Regions from separate parts of the Cytobacillus sp. FSL W7-1323 genome, predicted to be linked through region 2. Evidence: a T-box and tRNA genes for the amino acid it is inferred to sense, from the RefSeq annotation. Region 2 holds a T-box; the other holds one or more tRNA genes.
The links. The T-box of region 2 lies ahead of leuS (leucine--tRNA ligase). A T-box ahead of a tRNA ligase gene usually reads a tRNA of that ligase, here a tRNA-Leu.

Region 1 (7,613 bases), 1.1 Mb from region 2:
AACCTCTCCTCTTAACCTTCCAGCACCGGGCAGGCGTCAGCCCCTATACTTCGCCTTGCGGCTTCGCAGAGACCTGTGTTTTTGCTAAACAGTCGCCTGGGCCTATTCACTGCGGCTCATCAAGGCTTTAACACCCTAATGAGCACCCCTTCTCCCGAAGTTACGGGGTCATTTTGCCGAGTTCCTTAACGAGAGTTCTCTCGCTCACCTTAGGATTCTCTCCTCGCCTACCTGTGTCGGTTTGCGGTACGGGCACCTTATTCCTCGCTAGAGGCTTTTCTTGGCAGTGTGGAATCAAGAACTTCGGTACTAAATTTCCCTCGCTATCACAGCTCAAGGTATGTGACCATGGGATTTGCCTCATGGTCCCTCTAACTGCTTAGACGCACATCCAATAGTGCGCTTACCCTATCCTCCTGCGTCCCCCCATCACTCAAACAGAATACGGTGGTACAGGAATATCAACCTGTTGTCCATCGCCTACGCTTTTCAGCCTCGGCTTAGGTCCCGACTAACCCTGAGCGGACGAGCCTTCCTCAGGAAACCTTAGGCATTCGGTGGATGGGATTCTCACCCATCTTTCGCTACTCATACCGGCATTCTCACTTCTAAGCGCTCCACCAGTCCTTACGGTCTAGCTTCAACGCCCTTAGAACGCTCTCCTACCACTGAACATCAACGATGTTCAATCCACAGCTTCGGTGATACGTTTAGCCCCGGTACATTTTCGGCGCGGAGTCACTCGACCAGTGAGCTATTACGCACTCTTTAAATGGTGGCTGCTTCTAAGCCAACATCCTGGTTGTCTAAGCAACTCCACATCCTTTTCCACTTAACGTATACTTTGGGACCTTAGCTGGTGGTCTGGGCTGTTTCCCTCTTGACTACGGATCTTATCACTCGCAGTCTGACTCCCATGGATAAATCTTTGGCATTCGGAGTTTGTCTGAATTCGGTAACCCGATGAGGGCCCCTAGTCCAAACAGTGCTCTACCTCCAAGATTCTTACGCATGAGGCTAGCCCTAAAGCTATTTCGGAGAGAACCAGCTATCTCCAAGTTCGATTGGAATTTCTCCGCTACCCACACCTCATCCCCGCACTTTTCAACGTACGTGGGTTCGGGCCTCCATCCAGTGTTACCTGGACTTCACCCTGGACATGGGTAGATCACCTGGTTTCGGGTCTACGACCACATACTCATTCGCCCTATTCAGACTCGCTTTCGCTACGGCTCCGTCTGTCCAACTTAACCTCGCATGTAATCGTAACTCGCCGGTTCATTCTACAAAAGGCACGCTATCACCCATTAACGGGCTCTAACTACTTGTAGGCACACGGTTTCAGGATCTCTTTCACTCCCCTTCCGGGGTGCTTTTCACCTTTCCCTCACGGTACTGGTTCACTATCGGTCACTAGGGAGTATTTAGCCTTGGGAGATGGTCCTCCCTGCTTCCGACGGGATTTCTCGTGTCCCGCCGTACTCAGGATCCACTCTGGAGGGAACGAAGTTTCAACTACAGGGCTTTTACCTCCTATGGCGGGCCTTTCCAGACCTCTTCGTCTATCTCGTTCCTTTGTAACTCCGTATAGAATGTCCTACAACCCCAAGAGGCAAGCCTCTTGGTTTGGGCTAATCCCGTTTCGCTCGCCGCTACTCAGGGAATCGCGTTTGCTTTCTCTTCCTCCGGGTACTTAGATGTTTCAGTTCCCCGGGTCTGCCTTCCATACCCTATGTATTCAGGTATGGATCCTATCCCATAACGGATAGGGGGTTTCCCCATTCGGAAATCTCCGGATCAAAGCTTACTTACAGCTCCCCGAAGCATATCGGTGTTAGTCCCGTCCTTCATCGGCTCCTAGTGCCAAGGCATTCACCGTGCGCCCTTATTAACTTAACCATTGTTCGGCTTGCGATAAGCTACGCATTTCGGCGTCAGCTCACTCGTCAACATCCTCATGTGCACAAGACGCACACTCCGGTGTTTCCTCGCTCGCTTCCTTGAACTGCTTGCTTCTCACAACCCTCTCGGTTGTGTTTATTAAAAAAGTTTAGTATCTTAAATCAATCTATAATATATAGAGAGAAAAAATAACTAAGGTGGCGATTACTCGGTAATCTTCTTCATTACATTATCTAGTTTTCAAAGAACGATTTGTTGGTGGAGCCTAGCGGGATCGAACCGCTGACCTCCTGCGTGCAAAGCAGGCGCTCTCCCAGCTGAGCTAAGGCCCCGTATTAAAGTTAAAATGGTGGGCCTAAATGGACTCGAACCATCGACCTCACGCTTATCAGGCGTGCGCTCTAACCAGCTGAGCTATAGGCCCACATAACTTCACGGTAAAGTATTTAATCATATCAAAGAGATTGCACTCTCAAAACTGAACGAACAGTCTAACATCAAGTCAATTCCGTATATTCCTTAGAAAGGAGGTGATCCAGCCGCACCTTCCGATACGGCTACCTTGTTACGACTTCACCCCAATCATCTGTCCCACCTTAGGCGGCTGGCTCCAAAAGGTTACCCCACCGACTTCGGGTGTTACAAACTCTCGTGGTGTGACGGGCGGTGTGTACAAGGCCCGGGAACGTATTCACCGCGGCATGCTGATCCGCGATTACTAGCGATTCCGGCTTCATGTAGGCGAGTTGCAGCCTACAATCCGAACTGAGAATGGTTTTATGGGATTGGCTAAACCTCGCGGTCTTGCAGCCCTTTGTACCATCCATTGTAGCACGTGTGTAGCCCAGGTCATAAGGGGCATGATGATTTGACGTCATCCCCACCTTCCTCCGGTTTGTCACCGGCAGTCACCTTAGAGTGCCCAACTGAATGCTGGCAACTAAGATCAAGGGTTGCGCTCGTTGCGGGACTTAACCCAACATCTCACGACACGAGCTGACGACAACCATGCACCACCTGTCACTCTGTCCCCCGAAGGGGAAAGTCCTATCTCTAGGATTGTCAGAGGATGTCAAGACCTGGTAAGGTTCTTCGCGTTGCTTCGAATTAAACCACATGCTCCACCGCTTGTGCGGGCCCCCGTCAATTCCTTTGAGTTTCAACCTTGCGGTCGTACTCCCCAGGCGGAGTGCTTAATGCGTTTGCTGCAGCACTAAAGGGCGGAAACCCTCTAACACTTAGCACTCATCGTTTACGGCGTGGACTACCAGGGTATCTAATCCTGTTTGCTCCCCACGCTTTCGCGCCTCAGCGTCAGTTACAGACCAGAAAGTCGCCTTCGCCACTGGTGTTCCTCCAAATCTCTACGCATTTCACCGCTACACTTGGAATTCCACTTTCCTCTTCTGCACTCAAGTTCCCCAGTTTCCAATGACCCTCCACGGTTGAGCCGTGGGCTTTCACATCAGACTTAAGGAACCGCCTGCGCGCGCTTTACGCCCAATAATTCCGGACAACGCTTGCCACCTACGTATTACCGCGGCTGCTGGCACGTAGTTAGCCGTGGCTTTCTGGTTAGGTACCGTCAAGGTACCGGCAGTTACTCCGATACTTGTTCTTCCCTAACAACAGAGTTTTACGATCCGAAAACCTTCATCACTCACGCGGCGTTGCTCCGTCAGACTTTCGTCCATTGCGGAAGATTCCCTACTGCTGCCTCCCGTAGGAGTCTGGGCCGTGTCTCAGTCCCAGTGTGGCCGATCACCCTCTCAGGTCGGCTACGCATCGTCGCCTTGGTGAGCCGTTACCTCACCAACTAGCTAATGCGCCGCGGGCCCATCTGTAAGTGATAGCAGAACCATCTTTCAATCTAATTATATGTATAAATAGATATTATCCGGTATTAGCCCCGGTTTCCCGGAGTTATCCCAGTCTTACAGGCAGGTTGCCCACGTGTTACTCACCCGTCCGCCGCTAATCTTTGGGAGCAAGCTCCCTCAGATTCGCTCGACTTGCATGTATTAGGCACGCCGCCAGCGTTCGTCCTGAGCCAGGATCAAACTCTCCAATAAAGTGTTTGATTAGCTCATTTGCACCTATGGTGCTTTGTTGCTGATAAATCAGCTTTTTTAGAATTACGCTTGACGTTTTACGTTCGTTCAGTTTTCAAAGAACAATCTCATTCGCTTCAGAAGCGACTTTATAATCATACAACATCTTAACTTGTTATGTCAATAACTTTTTTAAAATGTTTTTGGTGGAGCCTAGCGGGATCGAACCGCTGACCTCCTGCGTGCAAAGCAGGCGCTCTCCCAGCTGAGCTAAGGCCCCAAAAAGAGTAATAAAAATGGTCGGGAAGACAGGATTCGAACCTGCGACCCCTTGGTCCCAAACCAAGTGCTCTACCAAGCTGAGCTACTTCCCGTTTATGGCGCGCCCGAGAGGAGTCGAACCCCTAACCTTTTGATCCGTAGTCAAACGCTCTATCCAATTGAGCTACGGGCGCATCAATAAGTGGTGCCGAGGACCGGAATCGAACCGGTACGGTAGTCACCTACCGCAGGATTTTAAGTCCTGTGCGTCTGCCAGTTCCGCCACCCCGGCACTTATTGGAGCGGAAGACGGGATTCGAACCCGCGACCCTCACCTTGGCAAGGTGATGTTCTACCACTGAACTACTTCCGCAAATATTCAAAATAAAAATGGTGCGGGTGAAGGGAGTCGAACCCCCACGCCTTGCGGCGCCAGATCCTAAGTCTGGTGCGTCTGCCAATTCCGCCACACCCGCATATATAAATGGTGAGCCATGAAGGACTCGAACCTTCGACCCTCTGATTAAAAGTCAGATGCTCTACCAACTGAGCTAATGGCTCGTACAAGTGGTGCCGGCCAGAGGACTTGAACCCCCAACCTACTGATTACAAGTCAGTTGCTCTACCAATTGAGCTAGGCCGGCAAATAAACACAAAAAAATGGTGGAGGATGACGGGATCGAACCGCCGACCCTCTGCTTGTAAGGCAGATGCTCTCCCAGCTGAGCTAATCCTCCAATATGTATGCCCGGCAACGTCCTACTCTCACAAGGGGACAGCCCCTAACTACCATCGGCGCTGAGAAGCTTAACTTCCGTGTTCGGTATGGGAACGGGTGTGACCTTCTCGCTATCGCCACCGGACTATGAAATTGTAAGGGAATCGTTCCCTCAAAACTAGGTAATGTTGAAGAAGATATTTATTGAGTAATCGCCTGTTTGGTTAAGTCCTCGATCGATTAGTATTAGTCAGCTACATGTGTCGCCACACTTACACCTCTAACCTATCAACCTGATCATCTTTCAGGGATCTTACTAGCTTGCGCTATGGGAAATCTCATCTCGAGGGGGGCTTCATGCTTAGATGCTTTCAGCACTTATCCCTTCCGCACATAGCTACCCAGCGATGCCTTTGGCAAGACAACTGGTACACCAGCGGTGCGTCCATCCCGGTCCTCTCGTACTAAGGACAGCTCCTCTCAAATTTCCTGCGCCCACGACGGATAGGGACCGAACTGTCTCACGACGTTCTGAACCCAGCTCGCGTACCGCTTTAATGGGCGAACAGCCCAACCCTTGGGACCGACTACAGCCCCAGGATGCGATGAGCCGACATCGAGGTGCCAAACCTCCCCGTCGATGTGGACTCTTGGGGGAGATAAGCCTGTTATCCCCGGGGTAGCTTTTATCCGTTGAGCGATGGCCCTTCCATGCGGAACCACCGGATCACTAAGCCCGACTTTCGTCCCTGCTCGACTTGTAGGTCTCGCAGTCAAGCTCCCTTGTGCCTTTACACTCTACGAATGATTTCCAACCATTCTGAGGGAACCTTTGGGCGCCTCCGTTACTCTTTAGGAGGCGACCGCCCCAGTCAAACTGCCCACCTGACACTGTCTCCCATCCCGATAAGGGATGTGGGTTAGAATTTCAATACAGCCAGGGTAGTATCCCACCGACGCCTCCACCGAAGCTAGCGCTCCGGCTTCTAAGGCTCCTACCTATCCTGTACAAGCTGTACCAAAATTCAATATCAGGCTACAGTAAAGCTCCACGGGGTCTTTCCGTCCTGTCGCGGGTAACCTGCATCTTCACAGGTACTATAATTTCACCGAGTCTCTCGTTGAGACAGTGCCCAGATCGTTACGCCTTTCGTGCGGGTCGGAACTTACCCGACAAGGAATTTCGCTACCTTAGGACCGTTATAGTTACGGCCGCCGTTTACTGGGGCTTCGATTCAAAGCTTCGCGTGAGCTAACCTCTCCTCTTAACCTTCCAGCACCGGGCAGGCGTCAGCCCCTATACTTCGCCTTGCGGCTTCGCAGAGACCTGTGTTTTTGCTAAACAGTCGCCTGGGCCTATTCACTGCGGCTCATCAAGGCTTTAACACCCTAATGAGCACCCCTTCTCCCGAAGTTACGGGGTCATTTTGCCGAGTTCCTTAACGAGAGTTCTCTCGCTCACCTTAGGATTCTCTCCTCGCCTACCTGTGTCGGTTTGCGGTACGGGCACCTTATTCCTCGCTAGAGGCTTTTCTTGGCAGTGTGGAATCAAGAACTTCGGTACTAAATTTCCCTCGCTATCACAGCTCAAGGTATGTGACCATGGGATTTGCCTCATGGTCCCTCTAACTGCTTAGACGCACATCCAATAGTGCGCTTACCCTATCCTCCTGCGTCCCCCCATCACTCAAACAGAATACGGTGGTACAGGAATATCAACCTGTTGTCCATCGCCTACGCTTTTCAGCCTCGGCTTAGGTCCCGACTAACCCTGAGCGGACGAGCCTTCCTCAGGAAACCTTAGGCATTCGGTGGATGGGATTCTCACCCATCTTTCGCTACTCATACCGGCATTCTCACTTCTAAGCGCTCCACCAGTCCTTACGGTCTAGCTTCAACGCCCTTAGAACGCTCTCCTACCACTGAACATCAACGATGTTCAATCCACAGCTTCGGTGATACGTTTAGCCCCGGTACATTTTCGGCGCGGAGTCACTCGACCAGTGAGCTATTACGCACTCTTTAAATGGTGGCTGCTTCTAAGCCAACATCCTGGTTGTCTAAGCAACTCCACATCCTTTTCCACTTAACGTATACTTTGGGACCTTAGCTGGTGGTCTGGGCTGTTTCCCTCTTGACTACGGATCTTATCACTCGCAGTCTGACTCCCATGGATAAATCTTTGGCATTCGGAGTTTGTCTGAATTCGGTAACCCGATGAGGGCCCCTAGTCCAAACAGTGCTCTACCTCCAAGATTCTTACGCATGAGGCTAGCCCTAAAGCTATTTCGGAGAGAACCAGCTATCTCCAAGTTCGATTGGAATTTCTCCGCTACCCACACCTCATCCCCGCACTTTTCAACGTACGTGGGTTCGGGCCTCCATCCAGTGTTACCTGGACTTCACCCTGGACATGGGTAGATCACCTGGTTTCGGGTCTACGACCACATACTCATTCGCCCTATTCAGACTCGCTTTCGCTACGGCTCCGTCTGTCCAACTTAACCTCGCATGTAATCGTAACTCGCCGGTTCATTCTACAAAAGGCACGCTATCACCCATTAACGGGCTCTAACTACTTGTAGGCACACGGTTTCAGGATCTCTTTCACTCCCCTTCCGGGGTGCTTTTCACCTTTCCCTCACGGTACTGGTTCACTATCGGTCACTAGGGAGTATTTA
Region 2 (7,613 bases):
GGCCGTGATAAATCACCAAAATAATGATGCCTTCAGGTGCCATCATATCAATTAACTGTTCAATCGCGGAAATGGTTGTTCTCGGTCTTGTGACAATCGTTTTGTCTCCACCAGGTAAGTACCCGAGATTAAAAACAGCGCCAGTGATACGGCCGAAATGGATTGGTGGAATGCAAGCAGTCACATGCTCATGACCACGATTGAATAGAACAGTACGATTAGAAAGTTCATGTTCATCAAGTTTTATTTGGGTAGACTGTATGGCTTCATCTTGGATATCGAATCCATATACTCTGCCATGTTCGCCAACGAGCTGAGCTAAAAATAATGTGTCATGTCCATTTCCAAGTGTAGCATCAACCACGACGTCTCCTGGTGCAATTGCTTTCTGTAGTAGTTCTCTCGCAAATGGTAGAATACGTTCTAGCTTCAAGAGCTCACCTCCTCGGTAAATGGTTGATAATATTTACCTTGCCAGCTATCTCTTTGCTTCAGTTCATGATCAATGCCATTTAGCACATCCCATTTATTCACACTCCACATAGGACCAATCATAAGGTCGATGGGACCATCGCCAGTGATGCGATGAACAATCATCTCTTTAGGTAAAATCTCTAATTGGTCACAAACTAACTGAATGTATTCATCTCGGCTAAGGAATGAAACCATTCCCTTTTCATATTGCTTAACCATCGGTGTTCCTTTTAATAGATGTAATAAGTGTATTTTAATTCCTTGTACATCTAATTTTGCAACCTCTTGTGCTGTTTCCATCATCATTTCAGGTGACTCTTCAGGTAAACCATTAATGATATGAGAACAGACACGTATATCATGTTGACGAAGTTTCTTTACTCCTTCTTTATAGCAATCATAATCATGTGCACGATTAATTAATTGGGCTGTTTTTTCATGAACGGTTTGTAGGCCTAATTCAACCCATAAGTATGTTCTTTTATTAAGGTCAGCTAAATAATCTATGACATCATCTGGTAAACAATCAGGCCTTGTGGCAATAGATAAGCCAACAACCCCTTCTTGTTTTAAAACAAATTCATACTTTTCTTTTAGTACTTCAACAGGTGCATGGGTATTTGTGAATGCCTGAAAATAGGCGATGTATTTTCCGTTTTTCCATTTCTTATGCATACTATCCTTGATTTTAATAAATTGTACGTCTAATGGTTCTGCACGATTACCGGCAAAATCACCTGATCCTGCTGCGCTGCAAAATGTACAGCCACCATGAGCGACAGTACCATCCCGATTAGGACAATCGAAGCCTCCATCCAAAGCAACTTTAAAGACCTTGTGCCCGAAATGTTTTTTTAAATGAAAGTTCCATGTATGATAACGTTTTTGATCATTTGTATATGGAAATTGAGTCAGTAAATCCAAAGTCAGCCCTCCTAAAGTCACCACTGTGACAAATTCAATATTATCATGAAAGAAATCATCAACTCAATTACACATTGATAACATTTCAATTAGTAGAAATCGAACACTCGGTAAATACTATCATTGAGGCGTATTTGCTTCGTACATTTCATTAAAAAAGAGGGGGAAGGCTTTTATGGCAACCCGTGATTCCGTACAACAATTAATGCAACAATGTGAAGAAGTCATTGAATTTGCTAACATGCAGTTTAAAGATGGGCAAATGCAAGAACATTATAACGATCAAGACTATGCTAAAGCGCTTGCTCATATCGAACAAGCCTACAATGATTTGATGACGATGTCTCATAGTGCTACAGATGCGCAGAGGGAAGAACTTCATCGAATGAGATTACAGCTACAGCAGTTACAAAATCAAATGATCATTACTCCCCATTAAGAGGTGAATAACAATTGGTTAGAAAAAAGTCAAAACAAAACAATCCAGAGCAAAAAACAAGAAATGGTATCAATAACCAAGAGGTAGAATTCGGTAGTGCCAATGTGATCCCACGATCTAAAAAGAAATATGAGGAAACAGGTGGGCAACCCGTTAAATCTAAATTTCATCCAGAATAAATAATATGTATTTAGTAAATGATCTGTACACAAGCAATTCTCGTGGAGTTTGCTTGTGTATGGTTATGATAAATTAAAAAATATTTCTGTATATTTCATACATAAATTCATCCATTCCTTCCGTTTATGCTTAGATTCAAGAGTAATTATTCATTTATATGTATAGATTAGATAGATGTCTAAATCTGTCACAAAATTAGTATTGAATCCATCATAAAAAACGAATAGAATTTATTTTGGAATTCGAAATGGAATGAAATGAATAGAATTTGAAAGGGGTATGGATGATGCCTCGAGCTTTGTGGTTATTAGTAATTGGAATGGCTGTTAATGTAACAGGTTCCTCTTTTTTATGGCCTTTAAACACCATTTATATGCATGAAGTATTAGGAAAGTCTTTATCGATTGCCGGCATTGTTTTAATGATCAATTCAGCAGCAACAGTCATAGGCAATCTAGTTGGTGGTGTGCTGTTTGATAAATTAGGTGGCTATCGTTCGATCTTATTAGGCATAGTCATTTCGTTATCTTCACTCATTATTATGGTCTTTAAACACGGATGGCCGGAATACATTGTATTATTGACGATTTTAGGTTTTGGCTCAGGGATCGTGTTTCCTTCTATGTATGCATTGGCAGGAAGTGTATGGAAAGAGGGCGGCAGAAAAGCGTTTAATGCGATGTATGTAGCGACAAATCTAGGTGTAGCATTAGGTGCAGCAATGGCAGGGTATATAGCTTCATTTTCTTTCAATTATATCTTTATCGCTAATTGTCTAATGTATATCTTGTTTTTCTTGATAGCTATTACTAGCTATCGAAAAATGGAAGTAAAGTCTGTTAGTCAACCAAATGAAATAAAAACAGCACAAAAATTTCGCGGTAATCCTAAATTAAACGCTTTATTCGTTTTATTAATCGGTTATCTATTATGTTGTATTGGCTATGTGCAATGGCAATCGACTATCTCAGCATATACTCAACAAATTGGGATTTCTTTAAAACAATACAGTATGCTATGGACAATAAATGGCGCCATGATTGTACTTGCGCAACCATTAATTAGTCTTCTAGTTAAAAGAATAAAATCATTAAAAGTACAAATTATTATTGGTATTTTTATTTTTGCTATTTCTTTTGCTGTTGTAGGAAATGCAGTTGCCTTTTCCGGCTTTGTCACAGCAATGATTATTTTAACCATTGGGGAAATGCTCGTATGGCCAGCGGTACCTACAATTGCTAATGACTTAGCACCTAAAGGTAAAGAAGGGTTCTATCAAGGGATTGTTAACAGTGTCTCTACAGGAGGAAGAATGATTGGGCCATTACTTGGGGGCGTACTCGTGGATGTATACGGTGTGAAGATGCTTTTCGGTATATTAATGGCATTACTGCTCATCTCCGTATATACAACAGTTGTTTATGATAAGAAGCTTAAAAAGAAAAAAGTTTTGCCAGCTATACCTTCATAAAAAGCGAGCCCCGTAGATAAAAAATCCAGGGGCTCTCTACTTAACCATTCAGATAATATCCTGGTAATGATGTGATTGAACTTCATCTAGAAAAATGACTTTATGAAAGAAACTTTTCAAGATCAACCAACGAGCGGGATAGGCCTCGATAAAACTTTCAATGACTTTTTCGGAGTAGAGTATCAGGCAATCTAACTTCGGTTTGGTTTGTTTTAAATCATAATATAAGGCATGTGGAATGGTGTAGTAATCATGTAATTGATAAGGATTTAATTTAATGGTTTTCATTTGGTTATTTTCAATGAACGTCTGGATGGATTGCTTCTGAACTTCAAGGCTTTCATCTAGCGTTTTATAATCATTCATAATCCACTTTTCATTAATAAAAGCGATACCTTTCATAATATGAAATCACCTTTCCTTATTTTTTACTATAGTTATGGGCAAAATAAGGAAGAGTAATACATGGATTAAAAAATTGACACGTTTTCATTTTTCTTGAATAGCTTATACTTATCTATAGTAACTTGTGAAAGCCTACTTGCATCAACCATTGAAATTGATTACAATGTCAATATGAATATTTTATAACTGCAATGATGAGGAATAGTAATGCTAGGAAGCCTGATATTAGAGAGCTAGCGGTTGGTGTAAGCTAGTCAGCTCCTTTCATGAACTCACCTACTGAGCAGCAAGTGTGAAAATGACAGTAATGCTTGCCGTACTCCGCGTTAAGGATGAATGAAGTGAACAGTTAACCGTAAACTGTTAATGTGGGTGGTACCGCGGGAGATATACATAATCCTCTCGTCCCTTTTTGAGGGATGAGGGGTTTTTTTATACTTAAAAACGTAGCATTTTTAGGAGGAAAGAAGATGAGCTTTAATCATCAGCAAATTGAAGGTAAGTGGCAACACTATTGGGAAGAACAAAAAACATTTAAAACGGGTGAAGAAAAAGGGAAGAGAAAGTTCTATGCGTTAGATATGTTTCCTTATCCGTCTGGTGTAGGTTTACACGTAGGACACCCTGAAGGATATACAGCAACAGATATTCTTGCCCGTATGAAAAGAATGCAAGGGTATAATGTTCTTCACCCAATGGGATGGGATGCATTTGGTTTACCTGCTGAACAATATGCCCTTGATACAGGGAATGACCCAGCTGAATTTACCGAGAAAAACATTAATACATTCCGCCGTCAAATTAAATCATTAGGATTTTCTTATGACTGGGATCGTGAAATTAACACAACAGATCCGGAATATTATAAATGGACGCAATGGATTTTCTTAAAGCTTTATGAAAAAGGTCTTGCTTATATCGATGAAGTAGCAGTGAACTGGTGTCCTGCACTTGGAACTGTGCTAGCTAATGAAGAGGTAATTGATGGGAAAAGTGAACGTGGAGGCCATCCTGTTGAAAGAAGACCGATGCGCCAATGGATGTTAAAAATAACAGCTTATGCTGACCGTTTACTAGAAGATCTTGATTTACTTGATTGGCCAGAAAGCTTGAAGGATATGCAGCGCAACTGGATTGGTCGTTCTGAAGGTGCTGAAGTGACTTTCCATATCGAAGGTGACAAAGGTACGTTTGAAGTGTTTACGACACGCCCAGACACATTATTTGGTGCGACATATGCTGTCCTTGCCCCAGAGCATAAACTAGTTGATGTAATTACAACAGAAGAGCAACGTAATGCAGTTGAGACTTATATTGAAAAAGTTAAAACAAAGAGTGATTTAGAAAGAACAGATTTAGCCAAAGAAAAAACAGGTGTATTCACAGGTGCTTATGCAATTAACCCTGCTAACGGTGAAAAAATGCCTATCTGGATTGCTGATTATGTGCTTGCTTCATATGGTACAGGTGCCATTATGGCTGTTCCAGCTCATGACGAGCGTGATTATGATTTCGCGAAAGAATTTAACTTGACTATTAAAGAAGTCGTAGCTGGTGGAGATATTTCTAAAGAAGCTTATGCGGGTGAAGGAGAACATATTAATTCTGATTTCTTAAATGGCTTAGGTAAAGAAGAAGCAATTACAAAAATGATCGCTTGGCTAGAAGAGAAAGAGATTGGGACGAAAAAAGTGACGTATCGCTTACGTGATTGGTTATTTAGTCGTCAAAGATATTGGGGTGAACCGATTCCTGTTATTCATTGGGAAGATGGTACAATGACGGGAGTTCCTTACGAAGAGTTACCGTTAATTTTACCAACAACAACGGAGATTAAGCCATCTGGTACAGGTGAATCACCGTTAGCTAATATTGAAGAGTGGGTTAATGTTATTGACCCTGAAACAGGTAAAAAAGGTCGCCGTGAAACCAACACGATGCCACAATGGGCAGGTAGCTGCTGGTACTATTTACGTTATATTGATCCGAAAAACAGTGAGGCATTAGCTGATGCCGAAAAATTAAAAGAGTGGTTACCGGTTGATATTTATATTGGTGGCGCTGAACATGCGGTTCTTCACTTATTATATGCTCGTTTCTGGCATAAAGTATTATACGATATAGGTGTAGTTGATACGAAAGAACCATTCCAAAAATTATTTAACCAAGGCATGATTCTTGGGGAAAATAATGAAAAAATGAGTAAGTCAAAAGGAAATGTTGTTAATCCTGATGCCGTTGTAGAAAGCCATGGAGCGGATACGCTTCGTTTATATGAAATGTTTATGGGACCACTTGATGCCTCAATTGCTTGGTCTACAAATGGATTAGATGGCTCTAGACGATTCTTAGACCGTATTTGGCGTTTAATTGCTGAAGAAGATCATACATTAAGCAACAAAGTGCAGGATGTAGAAGTGTCTCAACTGGAAAAAGTGTATCATCAGACAGTCAAAAAAGTAACAGAGGACTTTGAAGGTTTGCGCTTCAATACAGCAATTTCACAAATGATGGTTTTCGTCAATGAAGCCTACAAAGCTGATATTCTTCCAAAGGCTTATGCAGAAGGGTTCGTAAAAATGTTGGCTCCAATTGCTCCACATATTGCTGAAGAACTATGGGAGATACTTGGTCACACAGGAACCATTTCTTATGAAGCTTGGCCAGCATATGACGAAGCGAAAATGACAGATGATGAAGTGGAGATCGTTATCCAAATCAATGGTAAAGTGAAGGCTAAATTAATGGTACCCGTTGATGCACAAAAGGATGTGCTAGAACAAATTGCCATGGAAGATGATAAAATCAAAGAACAAATTGATGGCAAAACAGTAAGAAAAGTAATTGCTGTTCCTGGGAAGCTAGTGAATATTGTCGCTAATTAAGATTATTTAGGAAAAGAGGTAGCTTAATGAAAAGAGCTACCCTTTCCCTATGAGACTGTAATATTCGCATTTCGATCAACACTTCTTTAGAATAAAGATAATGATAATGGAAAGGGTGGTTGATGATGACTGAAATGAAAGAAATCACAACAGAAGAATTACTGAAAAAGATAGAAGCTGGAGAACAACTTGAACTTGTAGATGTAAGGGAAGATGACGAAGTAGCTCAAGGAATTATTCCTGGTGCGAAGCATATTAGAATGGGCACAATTCCTGAAAACCTAGATAAGTTTGATAAAGACAAAGAGTATATTATGATTTGCCGTTCAGGGAATCGTAGTGGACAAGTTTGTCGTTTTATGCAAGAACAAGGCTATCAAGTGACCAATATGGTCGGGGGTATGCTTGAGTGGGAAGGCGAAACAAAATAATTGGTACTTATGAAGAAGGCCTCTTTTTAGGAGGTCTTCTTTTTTTCGTTATCGTATAACCATTAGTATGTAAGAATCACGAGTTGTTTACATAACTTTCAGTTTGCTTTTACAATATGCCAAATTTGTCATGAAATGTGTTGATCAATTGAATATTATCTAACACGGTGGGTTTCTCAGAGTTGTGTCAAATGAAATGATACGATGGCCACTTAACACACTGCCAAGAGAGGAGAAAATTTCCTTTCTTTCACCAAGAGGTGGAAGAGCGATTATCGCTTCCTTGCTTACGCTTGTGCCACCATAAATTGCGTATTGCATATTTACACCACCTGTTAACAATTTACTCTATTATAGGTATAATATTATAAAAATTCAATTTATTTACTTCAGACGATCGTTCA

Region 1: it has a tRNA-Leu gene. The T-box ahead of leuS (leucine--tRNA ligase) is inferred to sense a tRNA for this amino acid. The anticodon was not compared.

The regions. Positions count from the first base shown of each region.
Region 1 covers NZ_CP151998.1:94,367-101,979, reverse strand. The annotation lists rRNA gene MKX67_RS00530 (23S ribosomal RNA) at 1-1,899, opposite strand, end outside; tRNA gene MKX67_RS00525 (tRNA-Ala) at 2,159-2,234, opposite strand; tRNA gene MKX67_RS00520 (tRNA-Ile) at 2,250-2,326, opposite strand; rRNA gene MKX67_RS00515 (16S ribosomal RNA) at 2,426-3,974, opposite strand; tRNA gene MKX67_RS00510 (tRNA-Ala) at 4,158-4,233, opposite strand; tRNA gene MKX67_RS00505 (tRNA-Pro) at 4,251-4,327, opposite strand; tRNA gene MKX67_RS00500 (tRNA-Arg) at 4,332-4,408, opposite strand; tRNA gene MKX67_RS00495 (tRNA-Leu) at 4,418-4,506, opposite strand; tRNA gene MKX67_RS00490 (tRNA-Gly) at 4,513-4,587, opposite strand; tRNA gene MKX67_RS00485 (tRNA-Leu) at 4,606-4,690, opposite strand; tRNA gene MKX67_RS00480 (tRNA-Lys) at 4,700-4,775, opposite strand; tRNA gene MKX67_RS00475 (tRNA-Thr) at 4,783-4,858, opposite strand; tRNA gene MKX67_RS00470 (tRNA-Val) at 4,876-4,951, opposite strand; rRNA gene rrf (5S ribosomal RNA) at 4,961-5,077, opposite strand; rRNA gene MKX67_RS00460 (23S ribosomal RNA) at 5,153-7,613, opposite strand, start outside.
Region 2 covers NZ_CP151998.1:3,553,086-3,560,698, reverse strand. The annotation lists gene MKX67_RS17870 (class I SAM-dependent methyltransferase) at 1-433, opposite strand, end outside; gene MKX67_RS17865 (TIGR01212 family radical SAM protein) at 430-1,398, opposite strand; gene MKX67_RS17860 (YtzC family protein) at 1,574-1,837, shown strand; gene MKX67_RS17855 (glycogen biosynthesis protein GlgD) at 1,852-2,016, shown strand; gene MKX67_RS17850 (MFS transporter) at 2,304-3,488, shown strand; gene MKX67_RS17845 (hypothetical protein) at 3,537-3,890, opposite strand; T-box leader at 4,076-4,306, shown strand; gene leuS (leucine--tRNA ligase) at 4,364-6,778, shown strand; gene MKX67_RS17835 (rhodanese-like domain-containing protein) at 6,904-7,209, shown strand; gene MKX67_RS17830 (hypothetical protein) at 7,369-7,530, opposite strand.